Regions from separate parts of the Shigella sp. SIG3 genome, predicted to be linked through region 1. Evidence: predicted binding sites of a transcription regulator. Region 1 holds the regulator's gene; each other region holds the start of a gene.
What was found. The regulator LexA, encoded in region 1, represses DNA repair genes until DNA is damaged. The targets are predictions, from matches to a motif close to TNCTGTATGTACATACAGNA.

Region 1 (5,828 bases):
AGCGTAATCGGACGCGTGCCGCCACGCAGCATCGCCTGAATGGTCATCGACAGCGTACCGGTTTTCGGATCCAGCAAACGCCCCGTGCGGGAACGACCGCCTTCCACGAAGTACTCGACGGAATAACCACGGCTGAACAGTTCGCCGAGATACTCACGGAAAACGGTGGAATAAAGTTTATTGCCTTTAAAAGTACGGCGAATAAAGAACGCCCCCAGACGGCGGAAAATCGGCCCGGCCGGCCAGAAGTTCAGGTTGATCCCGGCGGCGATATGCGGCGGCACCAGCCCCTGGTGGTACAGCACGTAAGAAAGTAGCAGGTAGTCCATGTGACTGCGGTGGCAAGGCACATACACCAGCTCATGACCGTCGTGGGCCAGCTGGCGAACGCGCTCGGCGTTATGGACGTTGATGCCCTGATAAAATCGGTTCCAGGTGAAGCCCAGAATGCGGTCAGTCAGGCGGATCATCTCGTAAGAGAAATTCGCCGCAATCTCTTCCATCAGCGCAATCGCGTTCTGCTGCGCTTTTTCATGGGAGATTTTTTTGCTGCGCGCTTCATCTTCTACCGCTTTGGCAATGGCGCGGGAGGCGAGCAGCTTATTAAACAGATCCTGACGAGCAGGCAGACGTGGGCCTACGGCAGCCAGACGTTGACGGGCAAAGTGCATACGCGCCACGCGCGCCAGTTTCTGAGCGATAGTTTTATCCGTGCCGTGTTCATCCGCCATACGGCGCAGCGACACTGACGGCGAGAAACGCACAAAACTGTCGCGACCGAGCCACAGTACAGCGAAAAATTTCTGTACGCCGTTAAGCATACGCAGCGGCGGGTTCACTTCGCCTTTTTCACGCCCCGGCGCGCGACCAAACATCACCGATACTGGCACCATCTGCACATCCAGATTTGGGTTGCTACGGTGCAAATCGAGATAGTCGTGGAAAAGCTTAATAGACTCTTCTTTCGGCGTGTAATAGGTGAATACACGCGGCCCGCCGTGAATGAACACATAGCGCGGCAGTAGCGTGCCGTCGATTTCCAGCGGCTCTAACGGGTCAGGCAAATCATGTGCCAGACACTGGGCGCGCAACGTCAGCAAATCTGCTTTCGAGTTGTACGGTAAAACGTACATAATTGGACGAGAGGTATCCAGCCCCAGTTCCGGGGCAGGATCTGCCGGAATAGACTTGCTTTTTACCAGGATGCTTAATGGTAAATTCAGTAATTTGTAGTAAATTCGTGGCCAGCCGGACATAAACGATGTAAAGCCTCTGGTTAATAATGCAAATGCGCGGCAAGGATAGCAGAAAGTCATGGGAAATTCTGTGGTATCCGCTCATGTTTCGCGCGGCGTTACGCAAACCCGAATCATCGGATTTAACGGTACACTGATATTGACGCTCATAATGTAAAAAGGTTCTTTCAATGGCCAATAATACCACTGGATTCACCCGAATTATCAAAGCTGCTGGCTATTCCTGGAAAGGTTTACGCGCTGCATGGATCAACGAAGCGGCATTCCGTCAGGAAGGCGTAGCGGTATTGTTGGCGGTGGTCATCGCCTGCTGGCTGGATGTGGACGCAATTACCCGCGTGCTGCTTATCAGCTCCGTGATGCTGGTGATGATTGTGGAAATCCTCAATAGCGCCATCGAAGCAGTGGTTGACCGAATTGGCTCTGAATACCATGAGCTTTCCGGACGCGCAAAAGATATGGGATCCGCCGCGGTGCTGATTGCCATTATCGTCGCCGTGATTACCTGGTGCATCCTGTTATGGTCGCATTTTGGATAACCCTTCCAGATTTCGATAAATCTCTGGTTTATTGTGCAGTTTATGGTTCCAAAATCGCCTTTTGCTGTATATACTCACAGTATAACTGTATATACACCCAGGGGGCGGAATGAAAGCGTTAACGGCCAGGCAACAAGAGGTGTTTGATCTCATCCGTGATCACATCAGCCAGACAGGTATGCCGCCGACGCGTGCGGAAATCGCGCAGCGTTTGGGGTTCCGTTCCCCAAACGCGGCTGAAGAACATCTGAAGGCGCTGGCACGCAAAGGCGTTATTGAAATTGTTTCCGGCGCATCACGCGGGATTCGTCTGTTGCAGGAAGAGGAAGAAGGGTTGCCGCTGGTAGGTCGTGTGGCTGCCGGTGAACCGCTTCTGGCGCAACAGCATATTGAAGGTCATTATCAGGTCGATCCTTCCTTGTTCAAGCCGAATGCTGATTTCCTGCTGCGCGTCAGCGGGATGTCGATGAAAGATATCGGCATTATGGATGGCGACTTGCTGGCAGTGCATAAAACTCAGGATGTACGTAACGGTCAGGTCGTTGTCGCACGTATTGATGACGAAGTTACCGTTAAGCGCCTGAAAAAACAGGGCAATAAAGTCGAACTGTTGCCAGAAAATAGCGAGTTTAAACCAATTGTCGTTGACCTTCGTCAGCAGAGCTTCACCATTGAAGGGCTGGCGGTTGGGGTTATTCGCAACGGCGACTGGCTGTAACATATCTCTGAGACCGCGATGCCGCCTGGCGTCGCGGTTTGTTTTTCATCTCTCTTCATCAGGCTTGTCTGCATGGCATTCCTCACTTCATCTGATAAAGCACTCTGGCATCTCGCCTTACCCATGATTTTCTCCAATATCACCGTTCCGTTGCTGGGACTGGTCGATACGGCGGTAATTGGTCATCTTGATAGTCCGGTTTATTTGGGCGGCGTGGCGGTTGGTGCAACGGCGACCAGCTTTCTCTTTATGCTGTTGCTGTTTTTACGCATGAGCACCACCGGGCTGACTGCGCAGGCTTATGGTGCCAAAAATCCTCAGGCATTAGCCCGTGCGCTGGTGCAACCGTTGCTGTTGGCGTTGGGGGCCGGGGCGTTAATTGCGCTGTTGCGTACGCCGATTATCGATCTGGCGCTGCATATTGTTGGCGGTAGTGAAGCGGTCCTGGAACAGGCGCGGCGCTTTCTTGAAATCCGCTGGTTAAGCGCTCCGGCGTCGCTGGCGAATCTGGTATTACTCGGTTGGTTACTCGGCGTGCAATATGCCCGTGCGCCAGTAATTTTGTTAGTGGTCGGCAATATCCTCAACATTGTGCTGGATGTCTGGCTGGTGATGGGGCTGCATATGAACGTGCAGGGCGCGGCGCTGGCGACGGTTATTGCGGAATATGCAACATTGCTGATTGGTCTGCTAATGGTGCGTAAAATCCTCAAACTACGCGGAATTTCCGGCGAAATGCTGAAAACTGCCTGGCGAGGAAACTTCCGTCGCTTGCTGGCGCTTAACCGCGATATCATGCTGCGTTCGCTGTTGTTGCAACTCTGTTTCGGCGCGATCACCGTACTTGGTGCGCGACTGGGGAGTGACATTATCGCTGTTAACGCGGTTCTGATGACGCTACTCACCTTTACCGCCTATGCGCTTGATGGTTTTGCCTACGCGGTTGAAGCGCACTCCGGTCAGGCATACGGTGCGCGCGACGGTAGCCAGTTGCTGGATGTATGGCGGGCAGCGTGCCGCCAGTCGGGGATTGTAGCGTTACTGTTTTCGGTGGTTTATTTGCTGGCAGGGGAACACATCATTGCGTTGCTGACGTCGTTAACCCAGATTCAGCAGCTGGCTGACCGCTATCTTATCTGGCAGGTGATTTTGCCGTTGGTTGGCGTCTGGTGTTATCTGCTGGACGGCATGTTTATAGGCGCAACGCGTGCCGCCGAAATGCGTAACAGTATGGCGGTGGCCGCCGCAGGTTTTGCGCTGACGCTCCTTACGCTGCCGTGGCTGGGTAATCATGGTTTGTGGCTGGCATTAACCGTCTTTCTGGCGTTGCGCGGGCTTTCTCTGGCGGCTATCTGGCGGCGTCACTGGCGCAACGGTACCTGGTTTGCCGCAACGTGACGGTTAAAAATTCTGAATAAATTATCCTAAGCCAAATTGCTGACTACACTTAATCTCACGTTCAGAAGAAAAGTGAACGTACTCTCATTCACAACCTAACGATGAGGTCTTGATTATGAATAAAGATGAAGCCGGCGGTAACTGGAAACAGTTTAAAGGTAAAGTGAAAGAGCAATGGGGCAAACTGACCGATGATGATATGACGATCATTGAAGGTAAACGTGATCAACTGGTCGGTAAAATCCAGGAACGTTATGGTTATCAGAAAGATCAGGCAGAAAAAGAGGTCGTGGATTGGGAAACCCGCAATGAATATCGCTGGTAATTAATCCCTCCTGCCCGACGTGTACAAGGATGTACGCCCTCTTAACGCGGTTTCTTTTTCACCTGCACAGAGTGATCATGCTGGCACTGTTCAGGATGACGACACGCTTCCACTTCCACGCATGCCGCACAGAGCCCATGTGCTTCAATCACATTATGCCGCAGGGCAAACCCCATTTTTGCCGCCAGCGTATGCATAATGTCTTCCACGCCTTCTGCACACTCTTCTTTCACCGCGCCGCAGCGATCGCAAATAAACATGGCTGACGTATGCGTGGGCTGGTCGAACAGATGACAGAGCACATAACTGTTGGTGGATTCCACCTTATGCACAAAACCTTGCTCAAGCAGAAAATCCAGCGCGCGATAAACCGTTGGCGGCTTGGCTTGCGGTTCAGCTTCGCGCAGTAAATCAAGCAGATCATAAGCGCTGATAGCGCCATCCTGCAGACTCATCAGGCGCAACACTTCCAGGCGCTGTGGGGTCAGGCGCACATTACGCTGCGCGCAGATTTTTTCAGCCTGCGCTAATAACTCCTGCGTTGTGGTCTTTTCCATCGGGCACCTCAAAGTGGGGGTTAAGAATGTCCTTACTTTACCATGTTCCAGGAAAAACACCGAGAACCCTTATTGTTGCCGTAATGTTGATTTTCTGTTTTGTAGGTAAGGTGTTGTGTTGCCTTGTCGTACCATTATCAACACGATAATAATTAATAATTCATTTTTAAATAAATTGCTTCAAGTTAACTCGCTATTTATTTAACTGGGTTTAAACGCATACCTGTAGTTCAGAAATTATGAGCGATTTTTGATAGTGACCAGATGGCAAAAGAATTATAAGGAGGACACGGTACGACAAAAAAGGTAGATGAATCATGTTGAAGATAATACCCGGTGCAACTGGATACTTTAATAAAACACTCAATTCAAATCAATTCGAAAATAAAGATGCAACCAAAGATAAATTGGATAATAGAGGTTCAATCAAAGGTAAATTAAATAATATATATGGTAAATCTATTGATTATGCAGCGCTGCGTCATCGGGATATAATTATTGCAAAAATAGATTTGTTTATTCAACGAATCACGCATAATTTATGGCATGCACGTAAAAAAATGTGTTTTTAATTGAGCAAATAAATGATCTCAAAATGTGGGTCAATAAGTATACTGACGATTGCACTGATGAGGATTTAAACGATCGTGACTTTATTGCATCAGTTGTTGACCGGGCTATTTTTCATTTCGCGATTAATAGTATATGTAATCCTGGGGATAATAAAGATGCAATGCCCATTGAACAATGTACTTTTGATGTAGAAACTAAGAATGGCCTTCCCTCCACGGTTCAGCTATTTTATGAGGAATCTAAGGATAATGAACCTTTAGCGAATATACATTTTCAAGCAATAGGTTCTGGTTTTTTAACGTTTGTTAATGCCTGCCAGGAACATGATGACAACAGCTTAAAATTATTTGCTTCGCTGTTAATTTCACTTTCATATTCTAGTGCCTACGCAGATTTATCAGAAACAGTGTATATTAATGAAAATAATGAGAGCTACCTGAAAGCTCAGTTTGAAAAATTATA
Region 2 (5,828 bases), on a different contig from region 1:
GCCAAACAGATTGCGCTGGCGCTGCGTGATGAAGTGGCCGATCTGGAAGCCGCTGGAATTGGCATCATCCAGATTGACGAACCGGCGCTGCGCGAAGGTTTACCGCTGCGTCGTAGCGACTGGGATGCGTATCTCCAGTGGGGCGTAGAGGCCTTCCGTATCAACGCCGCCGTGGCGAAAGATGACACACAAATCCACACTCACATGTGTTATTGCGAGTTCAACGACATCATGGATTCGATTGCGGCGCTGGACGCAGACGTCATCACCATCGAAACCTCGCGTTCCGACATGGAGTTGCTGGAGTCGTTTGAAGAGTTTGATTATCCAAATGAAATCGGTCCTGGCGTCTATGACATTCACTCGCCAAACGTACCGAGCGTGGAATGGATTGAAGCCTTGCTGAAGAAAGCGGCAAAACGCATTCCGGCAGAGCGCCTGTGGGTCAACCCGGACTGTGGCCTGAAAACGCGCGGCTGGCCAGAAACCCGCGCGGCACTGGCGAACATGGTGCAGGCGGCGCAGAATTTGCGTCGGGGGTAAATCCAAACCGGGTGGTAATACCACCCGGTCTTTTCTCATTACAGCGACTTCTTCCCACCATACTGCTTAAACCATTCCAGCATACGCTGCCAGCCATCTTTCGCAGATTCGGCATGATAGCTCGGGCGATAATCAGCGTTGAATGCATGCCCGGCATCCGGGTACACGATAATCTCTGCTTTCGCATTAGCAGCCCGCAGCGCCTGGCGCATCGTTTCAACGCTCTCCTGCGGAATGCTGTTATCCTGACCACCATATAAGCCGAGAACCGGTGCGTTAAGATCGGTTGCGATATCAACAGGTTGTTTCGGTGAATTCAGCGACTTGTCGCCCGTCAGTTTGCCGTACCACGCCACTGCGGCTTTTAGCTGTGGATTATGCGCGGCATACAGCCAGGTGATACGTCCACCCCAGCAGAATCCGGTGATCATTAAACGATGAACATCGCCGCCGTTGCGGGAAGCCCAACTGGCGACATGATCGAGATCGGCCAGCACCTGCGAGTCAGGCACTTTTGCTACCAGACCGCTAAGCAACGTGGGGATATCGGCAAAATCATTCGGATCGCCTTCGCGGAAGTAAAGTTCAGGTGCGATAGCCAGATACCCCTCCAGCGCCAGACGGCGACAAATGTCGCGGATATGTTCATGCACGCCAAAAATTTCCTGCACTACAATGACCACTGGCAGTGGGCCATCGCTTTGCTTTGGTCTGGCATGGTAAGCAGGCATGTTATCCCCTTGTGAAGGGATAGAGGTGAAGCCCGCCACAATCGCGTCGTCCGGGGTCTGAACGATGGTCGAAGCGAGAGGCGATGCAGCAGGTGCAAATCCAGATTGTTGTGTTGTTGCCATGGTATTCTCCGTACCCTTATAAAAATGTTGCGCAATGTTAACTATAGTCAGCATGCAACAAATCACATTGCCTGAATCGGCTCATCTTTTATGCAGTCCTGCAGAATGAAGAGTGATTTATGTGATATGAATCACTTTTGGTGGGTAAATTTATGCAACGCATTTGCGTCATGGTGATGAGTATCACGAAAAAATGTTAAACCCTTCGGTAAAGTGTCTTTTTGCTTCTTCTGACTAAACCGATTCACAGAGGAGTTGTATATGTCCAAGTCTGATGTTTTTCATCTCGGCCTCACTAAAAACGATTTACAAGGGGCTACGCTTGCCATCGTCCCTGGCGACCCGGATCGTGTGGAAAAGATCGCCGCGCTGATGGATAAGCCGGTTAAGCTGGCATCTCACCGCGAATTCACTACCTGGCGTGCAGAGCTGGATGGTAAACCTGTTATCGTCTGCTCTACCGGTATCGGCGGCCCGTCTACCTCTATTGCTGTTGAAGAGCTGGCACAGCTGGGCATTCGCACCTTCCTGCGTATCGGTACAACGGGCGCTATTCAGCCGCATATTAATGTGGGTGATGTCCTGGTTACCACGGCGTCTGTCCGTCTGGATGGCGCGAGCCTGCACTTCGCACCGCTGGAATTCCCGGCTGTCGCTGATTTCGAATGTACGACTGCGCTGGTTGAAGCTGCGAAATCTATTGGCGCGACAACTCACGTTGGCGTGACAGTTTCTTCTGATACCTTCTACCCAGGTCAGGAACGTTACGATACTTACTCTGGTCGCGTAGTTCGTCACTTTAAAGGTTCTATGGAAGAGTGGCAGGCGATGGGCGTAATGAACTATGAAATGGAATCTGCAACTCTGCTGACCATGTGTGCAAGTCAGGGCCTGCGTGCCGGTATGGTAGCGGGTGTTATCGTTAACCGCACCCAGCAAGAGATCCCGAATGCTGAGACGATGAAACAAACTGAAAGCCATGCGGTGAAAATCGTGGTGGAAGCGGCGCGTCGTCTGCTGTAATTCTCTTCTCCTGTCTGAAGGCCGACGCGTTCGGCCTTTTGTATTTTTGCGTAGCGCCTCGCAGGAAATGCCTTTCCAACTGGACGTTTGTACAGCACAATTCTATTTTGTGCGGGTAAGTTGTTGCGTCAGGAGGCGTTGTGGATTTCTCAATCATGGTTTACGCAGTTATTGCGTTGGTGGGTGTGGCAATTGGCTGGCTGTTTGCCAGTTATCAACATGCGCAGCAAAAAGCCGAGCAATTAGCTGAACGTGAAGAGATGGTCGCGGAGTTAAGCGCGGCAAAACAACAAATTACCCAAAGCGAGCACTGGCGTGCAGAGTGTGAATTGCTCAATAACGAAGTGCGCAGCCTGCAAAGTATTAACACCTCTCTGGAGGCCGATCTGCGTGAAGTAACCACGCGGATGGAAGCCGCACAGCAACATGCTGACGATAAAATTCGCCAGATGATTAACAGCGAGCAGCGCCTCAGTGAGCAGTTTGAAAACCTCGCCAACCGTATTTTTGAGCACAGCAATCGCCGGGTTGATGAGCAAAACCGTCAGAGTCTGAACAGCCTGTTGTCGCCGCTACGTGAACAACTGGACGGTTTCTGCCGTCAGGTTCAGGACAGCTTCGGTAAAGAAGCACAAGAACGCCATACCCTGACCCACGAAATTCGCAATCTCCAGCAACTCAACGCGCAAATGGCCCAGGAAGCGATCAACCTGACGCGCGCGCTGAAAGGCGACAATAAAACCCAGGGCAACTGGGGCGAGGTAGTATTGACGCGGGTGCTGGAGGCTTCCGGTCTGCGTGAAGGGTATGAATATGAAACCCAGGTCAGCATCGAAAATGACGCCCGCTCGCGGATGCAGCCGGATGTCATCGTGCGGCTGCCGCAGGGAAAAGATGTGGTGATCGACGCCAAAATGACGCTGGTCGCCTATGAACGCTATTTTAACGCCGAAGACGACTACACCCGCGAAAGCGCGCTACAGGAACATATCGCGTCGGTGCGTAACCATATCCGTTTGCTGGGACGCAAAGATTATCAACAGCTGCCGGGGCTGCGAACTCTGGATTACGTGCTGATGTTTATTCCCGTTGAACCCGCTTTTTTACTGGCGCTTGACCGCCAGCCGGAGCTGATCACCGAAGCGTTGAAAAACAATATCATGCTGGTTAGCCCGACTACGCTGCTGGTGGCGTTGCGTACTATTGCCAACCTGTGGCGTTATGAGCATCAAAGCCGTAACGCCCAGCAAATCGCCGATCGTGCCAGCAAGCTGTACGACAAGATGCGTTTGTTCATCGATGACATGTCCGCGATTGGTCAAAGTCTCGACAAAGCGCAGGATAACTACCGCCAGGCAATGAAAAAACTCTCTTCAGGTCGCGGAAATGTGCTGGCGCAGGCAGAAGCGTTTCGCGGTTTAGGAGTAGAAATTAAACGCGAGATTAATCCGGATTTGGCTGAACAGGCGGTGAGCCAGGATGAAGAGTATCGACTTCGGTCGGTTCCGGGGCAGCCGAATGATGAAGCTTATCAACGCGATGATGAATATAATCAGCAGTCGTGCTAGCCCATTAGGGGTAGTTAAGCCGGGTAGAAATCTAGGGCATCGACGCCCAATCTGTTACACTTCTGGAACAATTTTTTGATGAGCAGGCATTGAGATGGTGGATAAGTCACAAGAAACGACGCACTTTGGTTTTCAGACCGTCGCGAAGGAACAAAAAGCGGATATGGTCGCCCACGTTTTCCATTCCGTGGCATCAAAATACGATGTCATGAATGATTTGATGTCATTTGGTATTCATCGTTTGTGGAAGCGATTCACGATTGATTGCAGCGGCGTACGCCGTGGGCAGACCGTGCTGGATCTGGCTGGTGGCACCGGCGACCTGACAGCGAAATTCTCCCGCCTGGTCGGAGAAACTGGCAAAGTGGTCCTTGCTGATATCAATGAATCCATGCTCAAAATGGGACGCGAGAAGCTGCGTAATATCGGTGTGATTGGCAACGTTGAGTATGTTCAGGCGAACGCTGAGGCGCTGCCGTTCCCGGATAACACCTTTGATTGCATCACCATTTCGTTTGGTCTGCGTAACGTCACCGACAAAGATAAAGCACTGCGTTCAATGTATCGCGTGCTGAAACCCGGCGGCCGCCTGCTGGTGCTTGAGTTCTCGAAGCCAATTATCGAGCCGCTGAGCAAAGCCTATGATGCATACTCCTTCCATGTGCTGCCGCGTATTGGCTCACTGGTCGCGAACGACGCCGACAGCTACCGTTATCTGGCAGAATCCATCCGTATGCATCCCGATCAGGATACCCTGAAAGCCATGATGCAGGATGCCGGATTCGAAAGTGTCGACTACTACAATCTGACGGCAGGGGTTGTGGCGCTGCATCGTGGTTATAAGTTCTGACAGGAGACCGGAAATGCCTTTTAAACCTTTAGTGACGGCAGGAATTGAAAGTCTGCTCAACACCTTCCTGTATCGCTCACCCGCGCTGAAAACAGCCCGCTCGCGTCTGCTGGGTAAAGTATTGCGCGTGGAGGTAAAAGGCTTTTCGACGTCATTGATTCTGGTGTTCAGCGAACGCCAGGTTGATGTACTGGGCGAATGGGCAGGCGATGCTGACTGCACCGTTATCGCCTACGCCAGTGTGTTGCCGAAACTTCGCGATCGCCAGCAGCTTACCGCACTGATTCGCAGTGGTGAGCTGGAAGTGCAGGGCGATATTCAGGTGGTGCAAAACTTCGTTGCGCTGGCAGATCTGGCAGAGTTCGACCCTGCGGAACTGCTGGCCCCTTATACCGGTGATATCGCCGCTGAAGGAATCAGAAAAGCCATGCGCGGAGGCGCAAAGTTCCTGCATCACGGCATTAAGCGCCAGCAACGTTATGTGGCGGAAGCCATTACTGAAGAGTGGCGTATGGCACCCGGTCCGCTTGAAGTGGCCTGGTTTGCGGAAGAGACGGCTGCCGTCGAGCGTGCTGTTGATGCCCTGACCAAACGGCTGGAAAAACTGGAGGCTAAATGACGCCTGGTGAAGTACGGCGCCTATATTTCATCATTCGCACTTTTTTAAGCTACGGACTTGATGAACTGATCCCCAAAATGCGTATCACCCTGCCGCTACGGCTATGGCGATACTCATTATTCTGGATGCCAAATCGGCATAAAGACAAACTTTTAGGTGAGCGACTACGACTGGCCCTGCAAGAACTGGGGCCGGTTTGGATCAAGTTCGGGCAAATGTTATCAACCCGCCGCGATCTTTTTCCACCGCATATTGCCGATCAGCTGGCGTTATTGCAGGACAAAGTTGCTCCGTTTGATGGCAAGCTGGCGAAGCAGCAGATTGAAGCTGCAATGGGCGGCTTGCCGGTAGAAGCGTGGTTTGACGATTTT
Region 3 (5,828 bases), on a different contig from region 1:
ATGGCGTCGCCAGTTTCGCCAGGGTATGTGCACTGTTACGCACGCCCATCCGCCAGCGCATCGCCAGTTGTTTTTCCAGCGGCGGGCAAAACGCGCCGACAGGCATAAACACCGGTTGATGTTCGTCGAGCTTCGCCTGCGCCTGCCCGCCGTGCAACGTTGGTGTAATACCCATCAGTTCGAAAATGGTTTCTGTCAGCACGCGAGTTGGATCTTCGCTAACTCCGTGAACCACCACAGGAAAACCGAGTTTATGCAGCAGAATCGCCAATAATGGCGTCAGGTTAGCCTGTTTACGCGCGCCGTTGTAACTGGGGATGACAATCGGCATCGGCTTGCCTGCAGGCGGCGTCAGCTTGATGGTGTGATTTTGCATGGCTTCGTAAAAGCCGAGCATCTCTGCTTCCCCTTCCCCTTTGATACGCAGCGCAATCAATACGCCGCCCAACTCAAGGTCAGGGACTTCACCATTGAGCATATGAGCATACAGACCGCGCGCAGTATCCCGGTCTAAATCGCGCGCGTGGTTTTTCCCGCGCCCGATCTCTTTAATTATTTTGCGATAGTCCATTTACGACTCCTTACCTGACTCACATCATTAACGCCGCCGACGGCGTGGGGATTTCGTTTTTTCTTTCTTTTTAACTATACCTTCAGGGACTTCCGGTTGCTCTATCGGAAATACCGGTAATGCATCCAGTAGTCGCTTGCCATAATTTTTTGTCAGCAAGCGTTTGTCGTAGATAACCACTTCGCCCCAGCAACCGTGGCTTCGAATCAGTCGCCCAACCTGCTGAATCAGGTTAAACGAGGCGCTCGGCAGGCTTTGCACCTCAAACGGATAGCGGTTGAGGCTTTTCAGCCATTCCCCTTCGGTGATCACCACCGGGCTGTCGATGGGCGGAAAAGCGATTTTGTGGATATGCACCTGGCTGAGCAGATCACCTTTCAAATCAAGCCCTTCGGCAAATGACTGTAAGCCCACCAGCACGCTACGCTCACCGTTGGCAACGCGTTTGCGGTGCAGTTCAACTAAGCGATAACGCGGCTGATCGCCCTGCACCAGCAACATCAGGCGTAAATCCGTCACATAGTCGAGAAAGCGCTGCATCGCCCGTCCGCTGGCAAACAGTACCAACATACCGAGATGTTTTTTGCTCTCCACCTGTTCACGGAAAAAGGCCGCCATTTCGGCAATGTGTTGCTCTTCGTTGTCGATGGAAGGCTCAAAGCGCATCCGGGGAATAACAATTTTGCCCTGTTCGCAGTGGTTAAAGGGGGAATCCAGCGCCACAAAACGGTCGCCCGCTTTCTCTTTCAGACCACTCATCTCCTGCAAACGCGAAAAACTATTCAGCGAACGCAAGGTTGCGGAGGTGACAATAATGTGCGGAATACTGCGCCACAGCAGCCTTTCCAGCTGATCGCTGACACGTATTCCCACGCAGTGAAACCAGAGGTGTAGCTGCCCTTCGCGCTCTTCCCGCGTCGCCCATTTGGTCACCGGCGCACCGGAAGATTGCGCCAGAGACGCCAGCCGCCAGAGTTTGCTTTGCACCTCAAACATCCCCAGCGCGCGGTTCATCTGTAAAATCAACCGATGCAGACGCACAATATCGTGGCTGCCGGTTTTCTCACTTAAATCGTTAAGAAATAACTCCGCCAGACCACGCAGCATCTCGGTGAGTTTTGCCAGCCGCTGGCAGATCTCCAGCAATTCATCAGGCAGTTCGCCCATCGCAAAACGGTGCTCTGCCTCCTGCCCGGCAGGCATGTAGAGATTGAGAATGTTGTTTAACGAGGCGATAAGCTCATACAACTCTTCACAATGCGCATTCAAACGTTCAGGGATCGCCAGCGGTGGGATGGTCTTCGGGCGAAACTGCTCCATGCAGGTAGCGACCAGTTTCGTGAACAAGTCCAGCTGTAGTCGATACCAGGGCGCGGTGATTTCAGCGCTCATCTCCAGCGCATCCCGGGCCACATCTGGCAGGTGATGACCTTCGTCCAGCACCAGCAGCAGATTTTTCGGGTCAGGCAGTACGGCTTCGCTTTCCATCGCCGCCATCACCAGCGCATGGTTTGCCACCACCACTTCCGCTTCCTGAATCTCCCGACGAGTAACAAAAAACGGGCATTCACGATAGTAGTAACAGTTACGGTTGAGGCAGCTGGCTTTGTCGGTACTCAAACGACGCCAGAGATCATCATCTATAGCGATATCCGTATGATCGCGCAGACCATCCCATTTATAAGTGTCGAGATCGCCCTTCAGCTTCGCACAACGTTTTTGCTCTTCCTGATTATTTGGCGTCAGTTCGTCGTCAAGAAACGCCAGCAGATCCTGTTGCGTGGGTTCAGTGCTGGCGAGCGCCGTCAGATTACGCGGACAAACGTAGCGCCCACGCCCGAAAGCGGCAGTGAATTTAAGATCGGGAATGATCTTTTTCAGCAGCGGTAAATCTTTGCTGTAAATCTGATCCTGCAACGCCACGTTGGCGGTACTCACCACCAGCGTTTTTTGCTCTTCGCGGGCAATGGCGATGCCGGGGATCAAATAGGAGAGCGTTTTCCCAACGCCGGTGGGGGCTTCAATCGCCAGATGCCGCCCTTCTTCTCCGGCCAGCGTTTTGGCGACGTCCGCAATCATCTGCCGCTGCGGCGCACGGGGAATAAAGTCGGGGATCTGTTCCTGAAGCGCCTTATACCAGGCGGCAATTTGCGCTTTAAGCGCGGCGGTTAATGCCATGAGAAAACCTGAAATACTGTATAAACAGCCAATATTGTGGCATTTTTCGGTTTTCAGGGGTAATGGTTTTTCTGTTTCTGGAAAGCGGCTCGCAATAACCACCAACATAATGCGGTTTAATGCCCGTTCGAGCACAAAGGATCCAACACGTCATGCAAGACACCATCATAAATTTCTACAGCACCAGCGATGACTACGGTGATTTTTCTAACTTTGCCGCCAGGCCCATCAAGGTTGACGGGAATACCTGGCCCACCTCCGAACACTATTTTCAGGCACAAAAATTCCTTGATGAAAAATACCGCGAAGAGATCCGTCGGGTTTCTTCCCCCATGGTCGCCGCTCGCATGGGGCGTAATCGTTCCAAGCCACTTCGTAAAAACTGGGAGTCGGTTAAAGAACAGGTGATGCGTAAAGCACTTCGCGCTAAATTCGAACAGCATGCAGAACTGCGTGTGCTCTTGCTGGCAACCGCGCCCGCAAAACTGGTTGAGCATACGGAAAACGATGCTTACTGGGGAGACGGTGGTAATGGTAAGGGCAAGAATCGACTGGGCTACCTTTTAATGGAGTTGCGCGAACAATTGGCTATAGAGAAGTAACGTCTCGGTGGCTTATGGGCGGTAAAACAGATAAATTTTTTCCCGTGTTCTCAAATTGCTGACAAGTGCTTGTTGTGAAATGCCGGATGCGGCGTAAACGCCTTATCCGGCCTACAAAAGCATGCAAATTCAATATATTGCAGAGTCCACGTAGGCCTGATAAGCGTAGCGCATCAGGCAGTTTTGCGTTTGTTCATCAGCCTGATGCCGCCACGTTGCTGGCGACCGTTCTGGATCGGTTCGGCTTTGATTGACGGATCCGGCTCATAGCCCGGAATCGCAATGCGCGGGATCTCTTTTTTCAGCAGTTTTTCGATATCACGCAGCAGTTTGTGTTCATCAACACACACCAGCGACAACGCTTCACCGGTAGCAGCCGCACGACCGGTACGCCCGATACGGTGGACATAATCTTCCGGTACGTTTGGCAGTTCATAGTTGACGACGTGCGGCAACTCTTCGATATCCAGACCGCGCGCAGCGATATCGGTCGCCACCAGTACGCGAATGTCACCCGATTTAAAATCAGCCAGCGCACGGGTACGCGCACCTTGCGATTTATTCCCGTGGATCGCCACACTACGGATGCCATCTTTATTGAGCTGCTCAGCCAGATGGTTAGCGCCGTGTTTGGTACGGGTAAACACCAGCACCTGCTGCCAGTTCCCTTTACCAATCATGTGCGACAGCAATTCGCGTTTGCGTTTCTTATCGACAAAGTGAACGTGCTGGGTCACCTGATCAGACGCGGTATTGCGGCGTGCCACTTCGATTTCCAGCGGGTTGTGCAACAGTTTTTCCGCCAGGGCTTTAATATCGTCAGAGAAGGTCGCAGAGAACAGCAGGTTCTGGCGTTTCGCTGGCAGTTTTGTTAACACGCGACGGATATCGTGGATAAAGCCCATGTCGAGCATGCGGTCAGCTTCATCGAGGACGAGGATTTCAACCTGATCCAGCTTCACTGCATTTTGATGTTCCAGGTCCAGCAAACGTCCCGGCGTTGCCACCAGCACATCAACGCCGCCGCGCAACTTCATCATTTGTGGGTTAATGCTGACACCGCCAAACACCACCAGCGAACGAATGTTCAGGTATTTGCTGTAATCACGGACGTTTTCGCCAATCTGTGCCGCCAGTTCACGGGTCGGGGTAAGAATGAGCGCACGTACCGGACGACGCCCTTTGGCGTGCGGCTGGCGAGTGATCAGGTGTTGCAACAGCGGCAGCGTAAAGCCCGCTGTTTTGCCGGTGCCGGTCTGGGCGCTAGCCATCAGGTCGCGGCCTTCCAGCACCGCAGGGATCGCCTGCTGCTGAATAGGGGTGGGTTCACGGTAACCCTGCTCGGCAACGGCGCGCAGGATATCAGGGCTTAAACCCAAAGAATCGAAAGACATAACTACTCCGAACCGCCCCGACCGTTACCGGTGTAGTTTTCAGGGAGATACTGAAAAGGAAAATGACAAAAACCACAATGTCATGAGGGAGCGGAGTGTAGCAGTTTTTGTGACGCAGCGCATAAATTATCCCTGTGACTGGCGTAGCTAAAATTCTTAGCCATACTGGACAACTCCCATATGGAGTCATAATCTTAATCAATCATTTGATTAAGAATGGACTGTGCGATGAATAATCCTGCCATGACAATCAAGGGTGAACAGGCGAAAAAACAGCTGATTGCTGCCGCACTGGCGCAGTTTGGTGAATATGGAATGAACGCCACCACCCGCGAGATAGCCGCCCAGGCCGGGCAGAATATCGCTGCCATCACCTACTACTTCGGTTCGAAAGAAGATTTGTACCTCGCCTGCGCCCAGTGGATTGCCGATTTTATTGGCGAGCAGTTCCGTCCGCATGCCGAGGAAGCCGAACGCTTGTTCGCCCAACCACAGCCTGATCGGGCTGCCATCCGTGAACTGATCCTTCGCGCCTGCAGGAACATGATTAAGCTGCTCACCCAGGATGACACCGTCAACCTCAGCAAGTTTATCTCCCGTGAGCAGCTCTCTCCCACGGCAGCCTACCACCTGGTGCACGAACAGGTGATTAGTCCGCTACACAGCCACCTGACACGCCTGATTGCCGCCTGGACCGGCTGCGACGCTAATGACACCCGCATGATCCTTCATTCCCATGCGTTGATTGGTGAGATTCTGGCGTTCCGTCTTGGCAAAGAAACAATTCTGTTACGTACCGGCTGGACCGCGTTCGATGAAGAAAAGACCGAACTGATCAACCAGACGGTGACCTGTCATATCGACCTGATTTTGCAAGGATTATCGCAAAGGAGTTTGTAGTGATGAAAAAACCTGTCGTGATCGGACTGGCGGTAGTGGTACTTGCCGCCGTGGTTGCCGGAGGCTACTGGTGGTATCAAAGCCGCCAAGATAACGGCCTGACGCTGTATGGCAACGTGGATATTCGTACGGTGAATCTTAGTTTCCGTGTTGGGGGGCGCGTTGAATCGCTGGCGGTGGACG

Region 2: rmuC (DNA recombination protein RmuC) is a predicted target of LexA. The motif match lies at 2,498-2,517, and genes of this name have one in related genera.
Region 3: dinG (ATP-dependent DNA helicase DinG) is a predicted target of LexA. The motif match lies at 2,764-2,783, and genes of this name have one in related genera.

What each region holds. Positions count from the first base shown of each region.
Region 1 is NZ_JBQZXE010000035.1:12,775-18,602, forward strand. Features, by position in the region: gene plsB (glycerol-3-phosphate 1-O-acyltransferase PlsB) at 1-1,256, opposite strand, end outside; gene dgkA (diacylglycerol kinase) at 1,427-1,795, shown strand; gene lexA (transcriptional repressor LexA) at 1,905-2,513, shown strand; gene dinF (MATE family efflux transporter DinF) at 2,586-3,911, shown strand; gene ACUU1I_RS08920 (CsbD family protein) at 4,027-4,236, shown strand; gene zur (zinc uptake transcriptional repressor Zur) at 4,278-4,793, opposite strand; partial or broken gene ACUU1I_RS08930 (DUF2713 domain-containing protein) at 5,111-5,828, shown strand, end outside.
Region 2 is NZ_JBQZXE010000043.1:6,837-12,664, forward strand. Features, by position in the region: gene metE (5-methyltetrahydropteroyltriglutamate--homocysteine S-methyltransferase) at 1-543, shown strand, start outside; gene ACUU1I_RS10035 (dienelactone hydrolase family protein) at 582-1,397, opposite strand; gene udp (uridine phosphorylase) at 1,659-2,420, shown strand; gene rmuC (DNA recombination protein RmuC) at 2,561-3,988, shown strand; gene ubiE (bifunctional demethylmenaquinone methyltransferase/2-methoxy-6-polyprenyl-1,4-benzoquinol methylase UbiE) at 4,083-4,838, shown strand; gene ubiJ (ubiquinone biosynthesis protein UbiJ) at 4,852-5,457, shown strand; gene ubiB (ubiquinone biosynthesis regulatory protein kinase UbiB) at 5,454-5,828, shown strand, end outside.
Region 3 is NZ_JBQZXE010000071.1:5,421-11,248, forward strand. Features, by position in the region: gene ybiB (DNA-binding protein YbiB) at 1-571, opposite strand, end outside; gene dinG (ATP-dependent DNA helicase DinG) at 599-2,749, opposite strand; gene ybiA (N-glycosidase YbiA) at 2,869-3,351, shown strand; gene rhlE (ATP-dependent RNA helicase RhlE) at 3,525-4,745, opposite strand; gene cecR (DNA-binding transcriptional regulator CecR) at 4,974-5,645, shown strand; gene hlyD (secretion protein HlyD) at 5,648-5,828, shown strand, end outside.